3 regions of the Methylobacterium sp. 22177 genome follow, and region 1 is predicted to be linked to each of the others. Evidence: predicted binding sites of a transcription regulator. Region 1 holds the regulator's gene; each other region holds the start of a gene.
What was found. Region 1 encodes LexA, which represses DNA repair genes until DNA is damaged. Its sites were predicted from a motif close to TGTTCNNNNTGTGTTCNG; they were not measured.
Positions count from the first base shown of each region.

Region 1 (6,587 bases):
AGGCCGCGCTCCAGTCGGGCAGCGCCTCGAGCAACGGCCGCACGCCGGCGAGGCGGCCGCGCCCCTCGTCGGAGAGGAGGGCGCGGGCCTTGTCGTCCAGTGCCAGGGGCCGCTGGGCGTAGAGGTAGTAGGCGCTGTCGAGGAGCTCGATCAGCGTCTTGGCCCGCTCCTTCAGGCCTGGCATGGCTTGGATCAGCTTGTCCTTGAGGTCGGGCTGCAGCGGCGCCGACAGGCCGCGCTCCGGCCCGACATTCGGAAGGATGGTCTCGATCGCCGCGACGAGATCGGCATCGGCGCTGGTGCGGATGTAGAGGCCGTTGAGGTTGGCGAGCTTGGCGAAGTCGAACCGCGCCGCGGAGCGACCGACCGCCCCGAGGTCGAAGGCCGCGATCATCTCGTCCGTGGAGAAGACCTCCTGGTCGCCGTGGCTCCAGCCCAGTCGCACGAGGTAGTTGCGCAGGGCCGCCGGCAGGTAGCCGAGATCGCGATAGGCCTCGACGCCGAGCGCGCCGTGGCGCTTCGAGAGCTTGGCCCCGTCCGCCCCGTGGATCAGCGGGATATGGGCCATCCGGGGGATGTCCCAGCCCAGGGCGGAGAAGATCTGGCTCTGGCGCGCCGCGTTGGTGAGGTGGTCGTCGCCGCGGATGATCTGCGTGACGCCCATGTCGTGGTCGTCGACCACGACGGCGAGCATGTAGGTCGGCGTCCCGTCCGAGCGCAGCAGGACGAGGTCGTCGAGGTCCTTGTTGGCCCAGGTGACCCGGCCCTGGACGGCGTCCTCGACGACGGTCTCGCCCTCGATCGGCGCGCGCAGGCGGATCACCGGCTTGCCCCCGGCGGGCGCCTCGGACGGGTCGCGGTCGCGCCAGCGGCCGTCGTAGCGCGGGGCGCGCCCCTCCGCGCGGGCGGTCTCGCGCATCTGCGCGAGTTCCTCGGCGGTGGCGTAGCAGTGATAGGCGCGGCCCGCGGCCAGCAGCTCCTCGGCCACGGCGCGGTGGCGCTCGGCGCGGGCGAACTGGAAGACCACGTCGCCGTCCCAGTCGAGGCCGAGCCAGGACAGGCCGTCGAGGATCGCGTCGATCGCGCCCTTGGTGGAGCGCTCCCGGTCGGTATCCTCGATGCGCAGCAGCATCTTCCCGCCGGTGTGGCGGGCGTAGAGCCAGTTGAACAAAGCCGTGCGGGCCCCGCCGATGTGCAGGTAGCCGGTGGGCGAGGGGGCGAAGCGCGTGACGACGGCTGAGGACATCGGTCCGGTATGTTCCGGGGCTGGTCGCGGACGGAGCGCGACGGACGGCGAAGGGGCGGCGGAGCGGCGAGGGGCTCGACAGGGCGCCCGTAGCACGAAGAGCCGGCTGTAGCACGGGCCGGCGGATGCGTTAAGAATCGCCCGCAGAATCGCTCGGCCCCGACGACAGGTCGCGCGGAGCGGGGCGGCGGCGATGCGGCGGATCGGCGCGAGGCGGGCGGGCGGCGCGGTGGCGCTGATCGGCCCGCGCGTCCGAGCCCTCCCGCCCGCCCTACCGGCGCTCCGCGGCTGGGTCGCCGCCGGTCTCGCCCGCGAGGCCGAGCAGCGCCGGCTGTTCCCCTGGCTGGCAGTGGCCTTCGGCGGCGGGATCCTGGTCTACTTCGCGGCGGCCGACGGCGCGCCGAGCCTGGCCGCGCCCCTGATCGCGGCCGCCTTCGCGCTGGCGCCGGTTCCCGTCCTCGGCGCGCGGCCGGCGGCCCTGGCGGCGGCGCTCGCGGTGGCGGCCGCGCTCCTCGGCTTCGCGGCGGCGACCTGGCGGGTCACGCAGGTCGCCGCGCCGATCCTGACGCGCACCACGATCGGTCCGCTCGTCGGAACGGTCGAGGCCCTGGACGAGCGCGAGGTCGGCGCCCGGCTGGTGATCCGGGTGGAGAGCTTCGCCGGCCTCGCGCCCGAGGCGCGGCCCGCCCGGGTGCGGGTCTCGTTCCGCAAGACGCCGATCCCGCGCCCCGGGGACGTCGTCGCCGCCACGGCGCGGCTGCTGCCGCCCCCGGAGGCGGCCCGGCCCGGCGGCTACGACTTCGCCCGGGACGCCTACTTCCAGGGGATCGGCGCGGTGGGCTCGCTGGTCGGCGCGGTCACCGTCCGGGCGCCGTCCGAGCCGCCGCCGCTGGGCCTGCGGCTCGCCGCGGCACTGGACGCGGCCCGCAACGGGCTCACGCGCCGGATCGCGGAGGCCGCCGGCGGCCAGGCGGGCGCGGTGGCGGCGGCCCTGGTGACCGGCAAGCGCGGCCTCATCGGACCGGCGACCAACGACGCGCTCCGCGCCGCGGGCATCTACCACGTGGTGTCGATCTCGGGCCTCCACATGGTGCTGGCCGCCGGCGTGGTGTTCTGGCTGGTGCGGGCGGTCCTCGCCACGGTGCCGCTCTGCGCGCTCCTCTGGCCGATCAAGAAGATCGCGGCCGGCTTCGCCATGGTCGGCGTCACCGCCTACTGCGCCTTCTCGGGCTGGGACATCGCGGCCGAGCGCTCGCTGATCATGACCCTGATCATGCTGGGCGCGATCCTGGTGGACCGGCCGGCCCTGTCGATGCGCAACCTCGCCCTCGCGGCGCTGATCGCCCTGGCCCGGGAGCCGGAGGGCCTGCTCGGCCCGAGCTTCCAGATGTCCTTCGGCGCCGTGGCCGGGCTGATCGCCTGCGCCCGGCTGATCGACGGGCGGCTGTTCGTGCGCCCCGGGGCCGGGCGGATCGGCCGCCTCGTCGGCACCGGCCTCTCGGCGGTCACCGGGACCCTGGCCACGACCCTTGTGGCGCAGGTCGCGACCGCGCCCTTCGCCACCTACCACTTCCAGACGGTCCAGCCCTTCGGGCTCGTCGGCAACGCCCTGACTCTGCCGCTCGTCTCCCTGGCGGTGATGCCCGCCGCGGTGATCGGCTGCCTCGCCTATCCCTTCGCCCTCGACCGGCCGGTCTGGTGGCTGATGGGGCGGGCGGTGGCCGGCATGCTGGCGATCTCGGACTGGATCGCCGGGTTCGAGCGGGCGAGCCTGGTGCTGCCGGCCTTCGGCGCCGCGGCGCTGACCCTGCTGACCGCGGGCCTGCTGCTGGCGACGCTGCCGGCCTCCCGCCTGCGCTGGCTCGCCGTGCCGCCGGTCCTGCTCGGCCTCGGCCTCGCGGCCCGGCCCGACCGCTACGACCTCTACGTCGACCGGCAGGGCGCGGGAGCGGCGGTGCGGGGTCCGGACGGGCGGCTCGCGGCCCTCGGAAGCCCCTCCGGCTTCGTCCTCGAGCAGTGGCTGAAGGCGGACGGTGACGGGCGGCGGCCCGCGGCGCTCATCGTCCGGTCGGGCAGCGGGCGCTGCGACCGGCTCGGCTGCACCGCCCGGCTGCCGGACGGGCGGGCGGTCGCCCTCGTCCGGGACAGGCGGGCCTTCCCGGAGGACTGCGCCCGCGCCGCGGTGCTGATCACCTTCCTCGCGGCGCCGCCGACCTGCACGGGCCCCCTGGTGATCGATCGGCAAGTCCTCGCCGCCCGCGGGGCCGTGGCCCTCCGGACCGACGGCGACGGCTTCGCCGCGCGCTTCGCCCGGGACGACGGGCGCGCCGTGCCCTGGCGGCCGGCCCCGGGACGCGATCCGGGACGCGATCCGGGACCGCCGCGGCCGGTCACCGCGGAGCCGGGCGACCGCGCCGCGGAGGACGGGGCCGCCGCGCCGGGCGGAGACCTCGCTCCCGGCGACGCGCCGGCCGAGCCGCTTCAGTAGCGGCGGACGAGGCTGACGAGGCGGCCCTGGATCCGGACCCGGTCGGGCCCGAGCACGCGGGTCTCGTAGGCCGGGTTGGCGGCCTCCAGGGCGATCGAGGAGCCGCGGCGGCGCAGGCGCTTGAGCGTCGCCTCCTCGTCGTCGATCAGCGCCACGATGATGTCGCCGGTATTGGCGGTGTCCTGCTTGCGGATGACCACGAGGTCGCCGTCCAGGATCCCGGCCTCGACCATCGAGTCGCCGCGCACCTCGAGGGCGTAGTGCTCGCCGCCGGCCACGAAGTCCGGCGACAGGGTGATGGCGTGGCTCTGGTTCTGGATCGCCGAGACGGGCGTACCGGCCGCGATCCGGCCCATGACGGGGATCGAGATGGCCCGGCCGGACTCTTCGATCATCCGCGTGCTCGCCGGGGCCGGCGGCTGCTTGGACTTGCCGCCCTCGACCACGCTCGGCGTGAAGCGGCGCGGCTCGGCGGGGGTCTGGGGCGCCGGCGCGGCCTGCGTCAGGCTCTCGGGGATGCGGATCACCTCGATGGCGCGCGCCCGATTCGGCAGGCGCCGGAGAAAGCCGCGCTCCTCCAGCGCCGTGATCAGCCGGTGGATGCCGGATTTCGACTTGAGGTCGAGGGCATCCTTCATCTCGTCGAACGACGGCGGGACGCCGCATTCCTGCATCCGGCTCTGGATAAATCGCAGGAGGTCCAGCTGCTTGCGCGTGAGCATCGACGGGGGACTCGCGGCTTGGCGGACCGCCACGTGACGGTCTCCGAAACAAATCACGAACAGGTTAAACGTTCCGCAAGTGTTCCGCAAGAGCGGCACCGCCACGCTCGGCGCGCCGCGGCGCGCCCGCGGGACAAGGCGGAGAAACGCATTGACGGCGCAAGCGGAGCCGTTTCAATGCACCGCGGTGCCCCGCCGGGCAGGCGGCGGATCCGGGGCGCGGGCTGGGACCCTCTTGGAATGACGAGGATGCGACGACCCGCGGCTCTGCTGCCCCTCGGCCTCGCCGCCCTCGGCCTCGCCGGCTGCACCACCGGGTTCTCCTACATCTCGCGGAACTACGTGGCGCTCACCCCCCAGGTCGTGACGATCGGCTGCAAGGAGCCCTACGAGGTCTACGACAACCGGCAGCTGCGCCGGATGCTGATCGTCTCCAACGCCCTGCGCGAGTACACCGGCTGCAATCTGAGCGAGGTCCGGATCGATCCGGAGCCGGACGCCACCCGGGTGAAGCGCTTCCGCACCGCCGCCCGGGCCTATCTCGACGAGACCGTGCGCGAGGATTGCCGGATCACCGGCGAGACCGTGTTCGATCCGCTGAAGACCGAGTTCGCCTACGCGTGCGACGCGCCGATCGAGAAGCGCGGCACGGTGGTCCCCCGCCTGCCGGGCCGCAACCCCGGCCTCGGGGTGCGCTGACCGGCCGGCGGCGCGCCGTCAGGCGCCCGGCTTCGGGAAGGTCCGCTCCGCCGCGTCCCCGGCGGCGGCGAGCAGGGCGCGGGCGAAGGCCCGGGCCTCCGCCCGGTCGAGCACGATCGCGGCGGTCACCGGCGCACCGCCGAGGTCGGCGAGGGCGAGTTCCAGGCGCACCCCGTCGGGCACGGCGCTCGCCTGCAGGCTCCAGCCGGAGCCCCGATCCGTGCTCTCCGCCATCTCACGCTCCTCCCGCCTGCCCCGGGAAAACGCCGCAGGCGCCCGCCGGAACCGCCCGTGCGCGGGACTGTTCCCGAGCCGTGCCCAGCGCTTCCCTGCCTCGCCTGTCCGCTTACCTCAAGGCCGCGGGCCCCGGACTCGTGGTGATGCTGGCCGATACCGATGTCGGAAGCCTCATCACGGCGGCCCAGAGCGGGGCGCGCTGGGGCTACGCGCTGCTGCTCCTGCAGATCCTGCTGGTGCCGATCCTGTACGTCGTCCAGGAGCTGACGGTGCGGCTCGGGACCGCCACCGGGCGCGGCCACGGCGCGCTGATCCGGGAGCGGTACGGGCCGGTCTGGGCCTGGATCTCGTACGGCGGCCTCGTGGTCGCCGGCCTCGGCGCCATCGTCACGGAATTCTCCGGCATCGCCGGCATCGGGGACCTGTTCGGGGTGCCGCGGCTCGTGAGCCTCGGCCTGCCGGCCTGCCTGCTCCTCGGGCTCGTCCTCACCGGGAGCTACCGGCGCGTGGAGGTCGTGGCGATCGTGGTCGGACTGTTCGAGCTGGTCTTCGTCGGGCTCGCCGCCGCGGCGCGGCCGAACGTGTCCGAGATCGTCGCCTCCTTCGGGCACATGCCGCTGGGCGACGGTCAGTTCCGGGTGCTGATCGCCGCCAATATCGGCGCGGTGATCATGCCGTGGATGATCTTCTACCAGCAGTCGGCGATCGTCGATAAGGGCCTGGGCTGGGAGCACGCGCGGCGCTCGCGGCTCGACACGCTCGTGGGCGCGGTGATCTCGCAATGCGTGATGGGCGCGATCCTCGTCGCCGCCGCCGCCACGATCGGCAAGGCCGGGCAGGGCAGCGCGAAGGGGCTGGAGACCGTCGGCGACCTCGCGGGCGCCTTCACGCCGGCCCTCGGGCCGTGGCTCGGACAGGTGGTGTTCGGGGTGGGCATCGTCGCGGCGGCCTTCGTGGCGCTCAACGTCGTGGCCCTGGCGCTGGCCTGGGGGTTCGGCGACGTGACCGGCCGGCCCCACTCCCTGGAGCAGTCCCCCCGGGAGGCGCCGGCCTTCTACGGCGCCTTCGCGCTCGCCGTCGCGGCGGGGGCGGGCGCCGTGCAGCTCGTGCCGAACCTCGTGGCGCTCAACATCGCCGTGGAGGTGATGAACGCGCTGCTCCTTCCCCTGGCGCTCGGCCTGCTGATTCTCCTGGC
Region 1 is NZ_JBQEPK010000004.1:153,492-160,078, forward strand. It holds gene gltX (glutamate--tRNA ligase) at 1-1,246, opposite strand, end outside; gene ACTJK8_RS06865 (ComEC/Rec2 family competence protein) at 1,440-3,734, shown strand; gene lexA (transcriptional repressor LexA) at 3,728-4,456, opposite strand; gene ACTJK8_RS06875 (hypothetical protein) at 4,706-5,155, shown strand; gene ACTJK8_RS06880 (hypothetical protein) at 5,174-5,389, opposite strand; gene ACTJK8_RS06885 (NRAMP family divalent metal transporter) at 5,470-6,587, shown strand, end outside.

Region 2 (6,587 bases), on a different contig from region 1:
CGCTGACCCGGAAGCCGGCGGCGCGGTAGAGCCCCTTGGCGATCTCGCGATCGACCTTGATCGAGGTGCGGCCGGAGCCGGCGAGATGCGCGATCTCGTCGAGGCCGCGCTGGTCGAGGCCGCCGTTGCGCAGGGCCCAGAGCTGGGCCGCGAGCGTGCGGGGCGCCGGCTTCAGCAGGGCCGGCAGGAAGATGTGGTAGGCGCCGAAGCGGACGCCGTGGCGGCGCAGGGCCCCGCGGCCGTCCTGGTCGAGGCTGCGCATCTCGTGCGCCACCTTCGAGCGCTCCAGGACGCCGAGCGCCTCGACCACCTGGTAGCCGATCCCCTTGGCGAGGCCGGTGAGGTCGGCCGCGGTCTCGATCTCCATGAGCGGGCCGAGCAGCCGCACGATGTAGGCCTTCAGCCACGCGTCGAGGCGGCCCTCGACCTTCTCGCGATGCGCGCCGGTCAGGCTGTCGTCCGCCAGCAGACGGATCTGCGGGGCGAACAGCTTCTCGCCGGGCGTGAGCTTGGCGACGGGCGCGCCGGTCCAGCGGATCGTGCCGTCGTGCGAGAGCACGAGGGTCGAATCGGCGGCCGCGGCGAATCGCTCGGCCCGCGCCTCGATCTCGCCCGCGAGCGCCTTCTCGGCGGCGCTCCTCAGTGTCTTTGCCTCGTGCCCCTCGGCGCTGGCATCGGGAACGAACAGGAATCCGTGAAGGTGGCCGACATGCTGACCCTCGACGGTGACGTCACCGTCGGCGGTGATCTGGGCTTCGAGCATCGTGTTCTCTCTCAGGCGCCGCATCAGGACGCTTGTGCGCCGGTCGACGAAGCGGCTCGCGAGGCGTTCGTGCAGGGCGTCGGACAGCCTGTCCTCTACCCGACGCGTCTCGCCCTGCCAATGTTCTGGGTCGCGCAGCCAGTCGGGACGGTTCGCCACGAAGGTCCAGGTGCGCCCCTGCGCGATCCGGCGGGACAGCGTGTCGATGTCGCCGTCGGTCCGGTCGATCATCGCGACCTGCTCGGCGAACCACGTGTCGGGGATGCGGCCCGCCATGCCCTTCATGAGGAACCGGTAGAGCTGGGCCACGAGGTCGGCGTGCACCTGCGGGTGGACCTTGCGGTAGTCCGGGACGCCGCAGACGTCCCACAGGCGGCGCACCGCGGCGGCGCTGCGCGCCATGTCGCGGATGTCGTCCTCCTTCATGAGGATCTCGAGGGCCTGCTGATCCTCGCCCATCGGGGCGCGGGTCAGGCCCGATTCGCGCGGGTGCTCGTCGAGGCTCGCCTGCAGGCCGTCCAGGCTGCCGAAGGTGAGATCCGGGTTGCGCCACTGCAGGATGCGCAGGGGATCGAAGTCGTGGCTCTCCAGCCGCTCCACCAGCTCGGCCTCGAACGGCGGGCAGCGGCCGGTGGAGCCGAAGGTGCCGTCCGAGAGGTGGCGCCCCGCGCGCCCCGCGATCTGGCCCATCTCGGCGGGCGTGAGCTTGCGGAAGCGGGTGCCGTCGTACTTCCAGTTGGCCGCGAACGCGACGTGATCGACGTCGAGATTGAGGCCCATCCCGACCGCGTCGGTGGCCACGAGGTAGTCGACGTCGCCCGCCTGGTACATCTCGACCTGGGCGTTGCGGGTCCGCGGCGACAGGGCACCGAGCACCACCGCGGCGCCCCCGCGCTGGCGGCGGATCAGCTCGGCGATCGCGTAGACCTCCTCGGCCGAGAACGCCACGATGGCGGTGCGCCGGGGCAGCCGCGACAGCCGCTTCTCCCCCGCGAAGGTGAGCTGCGAGAGCCGCGGCCTGGTCGTGGTGTGGACGTTGGGGATCAGGTCCTGGACCAGCGGCAGCATGGTCGAGGAGCCGATCAGCAGGGTCTCCTCCCGGCCGCGGACGTAGAGCAGGCGGTCGGTGAAGACGTGGCCGCGATCCATGTCGGCGGCGAGCTGGATCTCGTCGATGGCCACGAACGCCACGTCGAGGTCCCGCGGCATCGCCTCGATGGTGCAGATCCAGTAGCGCGGCCGGTCCGGCTTGATCTTCTCCTCGCCGGTGACGAGGGCGACCTTCTCGGGGCCCACCTTCGCGACGACGCGCAGGTAGACCTCCCGGGCGAGCAGCCGCAGGGGCAGCCCGATCATGCCGGTCGGGTGCGCGAGCATCCGCTCGATGGCGAGATGCGTCTTGCCGGTGTTGGTCGGCCCGAGGACCGCGGTGACGCCGCGGGCGCGGGCCTCGCGGGACAGCGAGCGACTGGACGTGGGGCGGAGCAGCGCGTCGATGGTCGGCGGTTCCTTCGAGCGGGAAGGCCGTCGCGGCGCCGTCGCGGCGCGGGCGGGGAGGCGGGTCCGACCGGCCGGCCGCGTCGGGGACGTTAGGGCCGGTACGGTCCTCCCTCATATGGGATGCCGCCGCCGCCAGGTCCAATCTGCGGCGTGATCATCGGGTAGATATCGATCTGCGTCGTCGGGGTGCCCGGCTGCGGCGCGAGGTCGGCGCAGAGCGTGTCGGGAGTCGCGACGAGGGGACCGCGGCGGGGCGGCCTGTTCTCGACGACTTCGGCCGACGAGAAGGCGTCACCGCCGCAGCCCTGATCGGCGGATCCGGCGCTCAGGGGCTGTGCGGCGGCCGGGCCTGCGAGCGCGGCCAGGGCGAGGGCGATTCGGAGGGCAGGCGAGCACATCCGGGCATTATCGCCGGGAACGTGAAGATTCCCTCCACCCGCGCGGCTGCGGACCTCGCCGCGTGCGTCCCCACCGGCACGGCGAGCCGGGAGAGCGGTGAGGGCCGGCTCCGCGCCTCCCAGGGGCGTTTCGCGGACCGCGCGGAATCCGGGAGCAACCCAGACGTCGATCAGTCGACACCCTCGACGAGCACCACCTCGCCGATTCCCGCCGGCCGGCGCTTGGCCACCGCGGCCTGGTACTCGGGCGAGAAGTAGTAGCTGCGCGCCGCCTCGTAGGACTCGAATTCCAGCACGACGTTGCGCGGACGGCCCTCGCCCTCCAGCGCCTCGCACCGGCCGCCGCGCACCAGCGGCTTGCAGCCGTAGCGGCGCATCGCCTCGGAGGCCATGGCGGCGTAGTCCTTGTAGGTGTCCGGATCGGTGACCGTCATCCGGACGATGATGTAGCCCTTGGGCACTGCTGACCTCCCCGCGCGGCTGCCGCGCCGCGCCGAGGTGCCGGGAAACCGGCCGCCGGTCAAACGCCTGGGCGGCGGCGCTACTGCCCGGCCAAGCTCGCCTGCGCGACGCTGTTGCCGGCCACGCCGGTGCCGGCCGTGCCGGTGGTCGTCGGCGTGCCGCTCTGGCTCCAGCGCGTGGCCTCGATGATGTTGGTGCCGATCGTGGTGAGCACCGAGATGCGCAGCGGGATCAGGACGCGCGTCCCCTCGACGGGGGCGAGCCAGACCGACATCTCGCGGTTCTCCTCCATGAACTTCACCCCCGGCCGGTCCGGGCGGTGGCCGGCGACCGCCTGGTAGCGGGCATTGCAGACGAGTACCGGGCCGGCATAGCCGGGCTTCTGCACCGGGCGGGTCTCGGCGTAGCTCAGCACGACGTTGAAGCGGGTGGCGCCGTCGAAGACCGGCAGGGTCCGGTTGCAATTCTCCGGGTCGAGGGGCTCGCCGCGCCCCTGGGTCGGCATCAGCAGGGCGCTCACCGGGTCGATGATGCCGCGCTTGTTGGCCGGTGTGACCGGAACGCGGTCCTGCATGTCGATCAACGGCGGCGTGATCTCGGCCTGGACGACGTTGCCGTGCGCCAGGGCCATGCGCACCGCGATGCCGGAACTCGCCGTCTGAGTGGCGATGGCGAAGGCGCCGGGCTGCGGCGCGGCCGAGAAGCTGCCCGAGGCCCGGGCGGAGCCCTTCCCGCCGGTGATCGCCCCGACGAGGCCGGTGAGCACCGCCGACACGTCCATCATGTAGCGGTCGCGGTCGAAGGAGCCGGCGAGGCGCGCCGTGCCGATCGGGAGGCCGGCGAGGTTGATGCCGTAATCGACCGCCACGGTCGCGGCGGCGGGCGCGGCCCGCTTGGCCCGCGACACCCGCGCCCCGGCATCGGTCGGGGCCGCGAGGGCCGCGACCGCGAGGAGGCTGCCCGCGAGCCGCCCGACAGCGTGCTTCGTCGACGGCTCGGTCAACGGCTTGATCATCCGACGGACTGGCGTGGCGCTCATGATCCGGATCGCATCCCAGGGCGGGCGGGCCAAGACACTCGCTCGAACGCGCCCTCTCGAACACACCCGCTCGCCAGCGTCCTCTGCGACGCACGGAGCGGGGAGAGGCGCCTTCCTGCAGGTGGAAGAAGGCTATATCCCGGCATCGTGGTTAACAGACCGTTGGGCGTCGGGCGCGGCTCCGGCACCCGTCGGCACCTTGACGCACCGCGCCTTCGTCGCCTATAGGCTCGCGCCTTCAACAGGACTCCGCCGGACCTGGAACACGCAACGGGCGCCGCCTGCTGCGACGAAGATCGCGCCGGCCGCGATCGGGTCTCTACCGGGCGGAACGAGACGGGATCGTTTTTTATCATGGCGCGCCGCTGCGAACTCACCGGCAAGGCCGTTCAGGTCGGCCACCTCGTGAGCCACTCGAACCGCAAGACCAAGTGCCGGTTCCTGCCGAACCTGTGCAACGTCACCCTTCAGTCCGACGCGCTGGGCAAGCGTGTCCGCCTGCGGGTCACCGCGCACGCCCTGCGCTCGGTGGAGCACCGCGGCGGCCTCGACGCCTTCCTGATCAAGGCCGGCGAGGGCGACCTGTCGCAGACCGCGCGCCTCCTGAAGCGCGAGATCCACAAGAAGCTCGCCGAGACCCCGGCCGCCGCGGCCTGAGTCGTCGGGCTTCACCGTTCCTGACCGGATGGTTTCAACCGCCGTGACCCTCGGGGCCGCGGCGGTTTCCGCTTGCGCGACAGGCAGACTGATCCGGACAGTCCCATGCATACCGTCTCCGGTCGATGCCTCCGACGCCGCCGTCATCGCGGGCGGAGCGAAGCAGACCAGTGGCGCTGCGCCCACCGGGGTCGGGGCGCCCTGGATCACTGCGCTTCGCTCGCGGTGACGGTAGGGACGCGTCAGTCGCGGCGCTCGGGCGCCTCGGGATGAGGCCCCGGATCGGACGGCCCGAGAGCCAGAGCAGCGGCTCGGTCGGACCGGCGATCAGCGCCGCCCGCCCGCCGCGCGCAGCATGCGGCCGGTCGGCGCCGCGCCGTCCTCCTCGAACAGCTCGGCCAGCTTCTCGGTCATCGCCCCGCCGAGCTCCTCGGCGTCGATGATCGTCACGGCGCGGCGGTAGTAGCGGGTCACGTCGTGGCCGATGCCGATGGCGAGGAGCTCCACGGGCGAGCGCGTCTCGATCTCCTCGATCATCCAGCGCAGGTGCCGCTCGAGGTAGTTGCCGGCATTCACCGACAGGGTCGAGTCGTCCACCGGCGCGCCGTCGGAGATCACCATCAGGATCTTGCGCTGCTCCGGCCGCCCGAGCAGGCGCTTGTGCGCCCAGTCGAGCGCCTCGCCGTCGATGTTCTCCTTGAGCAGCCCCTCGCGCATCATCAGCCCGAGGTTCTTGCGCGCGCGCCGCCAGGGCGCGTCGGCCGACTTGTAGACGATGTGGCGCAGGTCGTTCAGGCGCCCGGGATTCGGCGGCTTGCCGGCGGCGAGCCACGCCTCGCGGCTCTGGCCGCCCTTCCAGGCCCGGGTGGTGAAGCCCAGGATCTCCACCTTCACGCCGCAGCGCTCCAGCGTCCGCGCCAGGATGTCGGCACAGGTCGCCGCCACGGTGATCGGCCGGCCGCGCATGGAGCCCGAATTGTCGAGGAGCAGCGTCACCACCGTGTCGCGGAAATTCGTGTCCTTCTCCTGCTTGAAGGAGAGCGGCTGGTAGGGGTCGATGACCACGCGGACCAGCCGCGCCGGGTCGAGCTGACCCTCCTCCAGGTCGAAATCCCAGGCGCGGTTCTGCTGGGCGAGCAATCGCCGCTGCAGCCGGTTCGCGAGCCGGCCGACCACGCCCTGCAGATGCGAGAGCTGCTTGTCGAGGTAGGAGCGCAGGCGCGACAGCTCGTCGGCGTCGCACAGCTCCTCGGCGTGGATGACCTCGTCGAACCGCGGATTGAACACCTTGTACTCGGGCCCGCGCGCCTCGTTGCCCTGCCGCTGCGGCGGGCGCGAGGCCTCCGACGCCTCCTCCGACTCCGCGTCCTCGGCCTCCTCGGGCAACTCACCGGACGGCGCGTCGGCGGATTCCTGCGCACCCTCCTCGATCTCGTCGGAGGCCTCCTCGGAGGTCTCGATCTCGGCGCGCTCGCCCTGGCTCTTCTCCTCCGAATCGCCCTCGCTGGGGTTCTGCTCGTCGTCCTGGGCGTCGTTCTCGTCGTCGTTCTCGTCGTCCTCGGCGTCGAACGGCGTCTCGTCCGACATGTCGAGGGAGGTGAGGAGCTCGCGCACCGAGCGGGCGAACTTGCGCTGGTCCTCGATCGAGCCGAGCAGCCCGTCGAGGTTCGGGCCGGCCTTGGCCTCGATGTGCTCCCGCCACAGATCGACGATCTTGGTGGCGGCCTCGGGCGGCTTCTGGCCGGTCAGGCGCTCGCGCACCATCAGG
Region 2 is NZ_JBQEPK010000021.1:56,968-63,554, reverse strand. It holds gene ACTJK8_RS18945 (helicase-related protein) at 1-2,251, opposite strand, end outside; gene ACTJK8_RS18940 (DUF1330 domain-containing protein) at 2,832-3,122, opposite strand; gene ACTJK8_RS18935 (DUF3108 domain-containing protein) at 3,203-4,138, opposite strand; gene rpmB (50S ribosomal protein L28) at 4,517-4,819, shown strand; gene cobT (cobaltochelatase subunit CobT) at 5,147-6,587, opposite strand, start outside.
Region 2: a site for LexA is predicted at 2,523-2,540, ahead of ACTJK8_RS18945 (helicase-related protein). Genes of this name have one in related genera too.

Region 3 (6,587 bases), on a different contig from region 1:
CCGAGACGGCGGCTTGGTGCCGGGACCTCGGCGCCCACCACGTGGTCGACCATTCCAAGCCCCTGGCGGCCGAGGTGGCGGCCCTGGGGCTCGGCGCGCCGGGCCTCGTCTTCTCCACGACCAACACCGACGCGCACCTCGCCGCGATCGTCGAGCTCATCGCCCCGCAGGGCCGCCTCGCCCTGATCGACGATCCGGAGCGCCTCGATGTCGGGCTCCTCAAGCGCAAGAGCCTGTCGCTGCACTGGGAGTTCATGTTCACCCGCTCGATGTTCGCCACCGCCGACATCGCTGCCCAGGGCGCGCTCCTCGACGAGGTCGCCCGCCTCATTGATTCGGGCCGCCTGCGCACCACCCTGGGAGAGCATTACGGGCGGATCGACGCCGCGAATCTCCGGCGCGCCCACGGCCTGATCGAGAGCGGGCGCGCCAGGGGCAAGATCGTGCTCGAAGGCTTCTCGGAGTGAGCACGCGATGACGGAGGCGGCGGGGACCGGGATCTTCGACGTGGCGGCACTGGCGGCGGCGCTGCCCGAAAGCGCCGGGACCCTCCTGGTCGACACCTACCTGACCGACCGGGAGGCCGCGAGCGCCCGGGTGTTCCGGGTCTACCGGCCGACGCCGCCGCACTACCACGCCACCTGCGACGAGTACCTCTACTGCCTCTCGGGCCGGGGCACCTTCTGGATGCGCGATCCCGCCGCGGTGACCGCGTTCGGCCCCGGCCAGCTCCTGTTCTTCGAGAAGGGCACGGTCCACGCGATGCCGGCGCTCGAGCCCGGGGACCCGGTGGTGTTCCTGTCGATCGACACGCCCCGCCGGGCGCCGACCGACATCATCTTCGTGAACCCGGAGGACGGGACGCCGGCCAGCTTCATGGCGCGCAACGCGGAGGGTTGAGGTCAGACCCGCAGGGAGCGCCCGGCCGCCGCCACGCCGACGAGCAGGGCCGCCACGATCAGGAGCGCCGCGGGGAGGCCGAGCGCCTGCGCGGCGAAGCCGATCAGGGCCGGGCCCGCCAGCACCCCGGCATAGCCCAGCGTCGTCACCGCCGGCACCGCCACGCGCGCGGCCATCGCCCTCTGGCGGCCGGCCGCCGTGAACAGGACCGGGACGATGTTGGCGCAGCCCGCCCCGACCAGCGCGTAGCCGGCGAGTGCCGCCTCCCAGGCCGGGACGAGGACCGAGAGCGCGAGGCCGACGGCCGCCAGCAGGCCGCCGAGGACGACCACGCTCCGGCGCCCGAGCCGGGCCACGACCCGGTCGCCCGCGAGCCGGCCGACCGTCATCGTCACCGAGAAGGCCGCGTAGCCGAGCGCCGCCCAGGCCGGATCGAGCCCCCGCTGCTGGATCAGGAAGACCGCGCTCCAGTCGAGGGCCGAGCCCTCGGTGAGGAACACCACGAAGCAGAGCAGGCCCAGGACCAGCACCGGGCCGCGGGGCAGCGCGAAGGCGGGGCCGCCGCGCGCCCCTCCCCTGTCCGGCGGCAGGATGCCGGGCCAGGCGGCGGCGAACAGGGCCGCGATGCCGGCGGTCAGGAGCAGCACGCTCCAGCCCGCGCCGAGGCCCGCCGCCAGCAGGCCGCTGGCGATCAGCGCCCCCAGGATGCAGCCGAGGCTGTAGAGGCCGTGGAAGCCCGACATCATCGGGTGCCCGCTCCGGCGCTCCACCGCGACCGCCTGCAGGTTCATGACGCAGTCCACCGCCCCCATCCCGGCCCCGAACAGCAGCAGCCCCAGGGTGAGCGTCACGAGCCCCGAGGCCGCGGCCAGCACCGGGAGGGCGAGGCCGAGGGCCAGCGTGCCGGCGAGCAGGACCGGCCGGAAGCCGAGCCGCGCGGCCGCCACCCCGGCGCTCGGCATCGCCAGGATCGAGCCGATGCCGAAGGTGAGGAGCAGCAGGCCGAGCCCCGCCGCGTCGAGGCCGGCGCGGTCCTTCACCAGCGGCACCAGCGGCGCCCAGGTGGCGTTGGCGATGCCGACGATCAGGAACAGCAGCCGCGTGGACAGCCTCTGCCGGGCCGCGGCCCGGTCGTCGGCCCCCGGGATGGCGACCGGATCGGTCAGGTCGAGTGCTGGCATCGATGCCTGTCGGGACTTGGATCTGTGGGCGGGATTGGGCGATGTGGATCTCAACTCCCGCGGTGCAACACCGAAGGTGGGCCAAGGTTTGGCGAATCGAGATCCGGCGAACCCGGGGCCGCCGGACTCCGATCGCGGCCGTTGGCTGCACGTCGTCGCCCGCGCAAGCGAAGGGGCCCGGCGCGCGGCTCGTCAGCGTGGCGCCATCCGGATTGCTTGCGCTGCGCGCAAAGACGGCTGCGCGTTCACCGAGCGGTTGCCGACGTACGCGTTTCGTTCTAGCAAGGGCGGCGCATGACGGGCCTGCGTCCCGCCGGCCGCATCTTGCCGTGAGCCCCCGCGGGCTCGACATGAGGCCGGTGCGGCGGCTGGCCCGCGCGCGAATCCGACTCTGACCGCGTCGACGCCTCGAAAGACCGCCGCCCTCATGGCCAAAGCCCAAGCTGGAAGTCGTGTCGCACGCCGCGCCGGCGCCGCCAAAGCCGCTCCCAAGGCGCCCCTCAAGGCAGCCTCGACGAAGGCAGGCTCAACGAAGGCGGCCCTGCCCAGACAGGCCCGCGCGAAGGGCGAAGCGCCCGCGGCCCGGACCGAGGCCGCCATCGACGCCAGGCTGGAGGTCCTGTTCGACGCCGCGCCGGCCCCCGTCGAGGACCGGCGGGTCATCGCGATCCGCGGCGCCCGGGAGCACAATCTCAAGAACGTCGACCTGACCATCCCCCGGGACAAGCTCGTCGTGTTCACCGGGCTGTCGGGCTCGGGCAAGTCGTCGCTCGCCTTCGACACGATCTACGCCGAGGGGCAGCGCCGCTACGTCGAGTCGCTCTCGGCCTACGCTCGCCAGTTCCTGGAGATGATGTCGAAGCCCGACGTCGACCAGATCGACGGGCTGTCGCCGGCCATCTCCATCGAGCAGAAGACCACCTCCAAGAATCCCCGCTCCACCGTCGGGACGGTCACCGAGATCTACGACTACATGCGCCTGCTCTGGGCGCGGGTCGGCATCCCCTACTCGCCGGCCACCGGCCTGCCGATCGAGAGCCAGACCGTCCAGCAGATGGTCGACCGCGTGCTGGAGCTGCCGGAGAAGACCCGGCTCTACCTGCTCGCGCCGGTGGTCCGCGGGCGGAAAGGCGAGTACCGCAAGGAAATCGCCGAGTACCAGAAGAAGGGCTTCCAGCGTCTGCGCGTGAACGGCGAGTACTACGCCATCGACGACGTGCCCAAGCTCGACAAGAAGTTCAAGCACGACATCGACGTGGTGGTCGACCGGATCGTGGTCCGCGCCGATATCGGCTCGCGCCTCGCCGAATCCTTCGAGACGGCGCTGGAGCTCGCCGACGGCGTCGCCGAGATCGTGTTCGCCGACGCCCCCGAGGGCGAGGCGCCCCGGACCATCACCTTCTCGTCGCGGTTCGCCTGCCCGGTCTCGGGCTTCACCATCGCGGAGATCGAGCCGCGTCTGTTCTCGTTCAACAACCCGTTCGGCGCCTGCCCGACCTGCAGCGGCATCGGCCACGAGATGCGGATCGATCCCGAGCTGGTGATCTCCGACCCGGCCCTGAGCCTGAAGCGCGGCGCGGTCGGCCCCTGGGCGAAGTCGACCTCGCCCTATTACGGCCAGACCCTGGAGGCGCTGGCCGAGCATTTCGGCTTCAAGACGGGCGTCCCCTGGCAGAGCCTGTCGGAGACCGCCCGCGCCATCGTGCTCTACGGCTCGGGCAAGCAGTCGATCCGCTTCGCCTACGACGACGGGTTGCGCAAGTACACGGTCAACAAGCCGTTCGAGGGCGTGATCCCGAACCTGGAGCGCCGCTACAAGGAGAGCGACTCGGACGCCGTCCGGGAGGAGATCGGGCGCTTCATGAGCGAGACGCCCTGCGCCGCCTGCGGCGGCAAGCGGCTGAAGCCCGAGGCGCTCGCCGTGAAGGTCGCCATGGCGGACATCGCCGACGTCACGGCCCTCTCGGTGAGCGAGGCGCACCGCTGGTTCTCGGAGCTGCCGGAGAAGCTGACCGCCAAGCAGAACGAGATCGCGGTCCGGATCCTGAAAGAGATCCGCGACCGGCTGACCTTCCTGGTGGATGTCGGCCTCGAATACCTGACGCTCGCCCGCGGCTCCGGCTCGCTCTCGGGCGGCGAGAGCCAGCGCATCCGGCTCGCCTCGCAGATCGGCTCGGGGCTGACCGGCGTGCTCTACGTGCTGGACGAGCCCTCGATCGGCCTGCACCAGCGCGACAACGAGCGGCTGCTCGGCACGCTCAAGCGCCTGCGCGACCTCGGCAACTCGGTGATCGTGGTCGAGCACGACGAGGACGCGATCCTGCAGGCCGATTACGTGGTCGATGTCGGGCCGGGCGCCGGCATCCACGGCGGCGAGATCATCGCGCAGGGGACGCCCGCCGAGGTGCTGGCGAATCCCGCCTCGCTCACCGCCAAGTATCTCACCGGCGCGATGTCCGTGCGCACCCCGACCGCGCGCCGCAAGGGCCGGAAGGGCAAGCTCGGGCTGTTCGGCGCAAGGGGCAACAATCTGAAGGACGTGGATGTCGAGATCCCGCTCGGCACCTTCACCTGCATCACCGGCGTGTCCGGGGGCGGCAAGTCGACCCTGGTGATCGACACGCTCTACAAGGCGGTGGCGAAGAAGCTGAACGGCGCCCTGGAGCACCCGGCGCCCTACGGGCGGCTGGAGGGGCTGGAGCACCTCGACAAGGTCATCGACATCGACCAGTCGCCGATCGGGCGCACCCCGCGCTCGAACCCCGCCACCTATATCGGCGCCTTCACGCCGATCCGCGACTGGTTCGCGGGCCTGCCCGAGGCCAAGGCGCGCGGCTACCAGCCCGGCCGCTTCTCGTTCAACGTCAAGGGCGGGCGCTGCGAGGCCTGCTCGGGCGACGGCGTCATCAAGATCGAGATGCACTTCCTGCCGGACGTCTACGTCACCTGCGACGTCTGCAAGGGCAAGCGCTACGACCGCGAGACCCTGGAGGTGAAGTACCGGGGCAAGTCGATCGCCGACGTGCTCGATTCCACCGTCGAGGAGGCGGCCGAGCTGTTCAAGGCGGTGCCGGCGATCCGCGACAAGCTCGAGACCCTGAAGCGGGTCGGCCTGCACTACGTCCATGTCGGCCAGCAGGCCACCACCCTGTCGGGGGGCGAGGCGCAGCGGGTGAAGCTCTCCAAGGAGCTGTCGAAGCGCGCCACCGGCCGCACCCTCTACATCCTCGACGAGCCGACCACCGGCCTGCACTTCCACGACGTCGCCAAGCTCATGGAGGTCCTCCACGAGCTGGTCGACCAGGGCAACACGGTGGTGGTGATCGAGCACAACCTCGAAGTGATCAAGACGGCCGACTGGGTGATCGACATGGGCCCCGAGGGCGGCGACGGCGGCGGCCGGGTGGTGGCCCAGGGGACGCCCGAGGCGATCGCGCGCGCGACCGCGAGCCATACCGGCCGGTTCCTGCGCGAGGTGCTGGAGCGGCGCCCCGTCTCACCGGCGAGCCGCGGTCGCGCCGCGGAGTAGCGCGGCGGACCGTCCCGCCGGCCGATCCCGGCGCGGCAGTTTCTGCCGGGTGCGGTCCGGAACCTGCCCGAGCGAGCGGTGATTCGAACCGCGGAGCGCGGGTCCGAACCGGTTGCCGCCCGGTCCGGCGCCGGATTCCGGACGCCGCGTCCGGACCGGCCGCCTGCCCGATCGCCGCCCCGACCTTGCCGGATTCTCCCGCCGCCCGGCCCGACAACAGCTTGACCGTTCAACGATATTTTGCCGGACCCCGCGTGCGAGCAGGGTCTGTGGACAGTGTTGCATCGCCGCAAAAATGCGGCTTTTGCGCAACGGTTCGGCTGGTTGTGGCGTTTCGGCGAGCATTCCACTGTCTTTCCGCAGGTCTCTGTAGAATAGTCGCAGACGTTGAGACGGGCAGGCTCCGTGGGGGCGCTCGGCAGGTCCGAAGCCGGCAGCCGCGATAGGCGAGCAGACCGGCAGGGAAGTGCCGAATGCGGGACGGACGCCGTGTGACCTTGGGAAGGAATGAGAAAATGATGAAGAACTGGCTCGCGGCCGGCACGGTCGCGCTCACGGTCGGCATGACCTCGACGATCGCGCAGGCGCAGACCACCACGGTTCCCGGCGAGCAGGTCGGCCTCGCGGTCGGCGCGCCGCTGCCGGAAGGCCTCTACGCCATCAACACGTTCACCTACCGCCGCACCGACGGCCGGAACGATCCCGACACGGCCGTCAACATCCCGGTCCTGGTCTGGTCGACCCCGTTCGTGCCGTTCGGCGGCCGCGTCGAGCTGCTCGTGGCGCCCCCGACCGTGTTCGCCTTCACCCGCAACCCGGCGGGCGTGCGCAACAAGGACATCTCGATCAACGTCGGCACCTTCGTCGGCGGCATCTGGGCCTTCGACCTCGGCAACAACTTCGGCGTCAGCTTGCTCGGCGGCGCCTACCTGAACGACCTGAACGGCGACCGCGGCTCGATCATCACGCCGACCGGC
Region 3 is NZ_JBQEPK010000050.1:19,595-26,181, forward strand. It holds gene ACTJK8_RS27840 (zinc-binding alcohol dehydrogenase family protein) at 1-467, shown strand, start outside; gene ACTJK8_RS27845 (cupin domain-containing protein) at 475-900, shown strand; gene ACTJK8_RS27850 (MFS transporter) at 903-2,081, opposite strand; gene uvrA (excinuclease ABC subunit UvrA) at 2,509-5,610, shown strand; gene ACTJK8_RS27860 (transporter) at 6,126-6,587, shown strand, end outside.
Region 3: a site for LexA is predicted at 2,345-2,362, ahead of uvrA (excinuclease ABC subunit UvrA). Genes of this name have one in related genera too.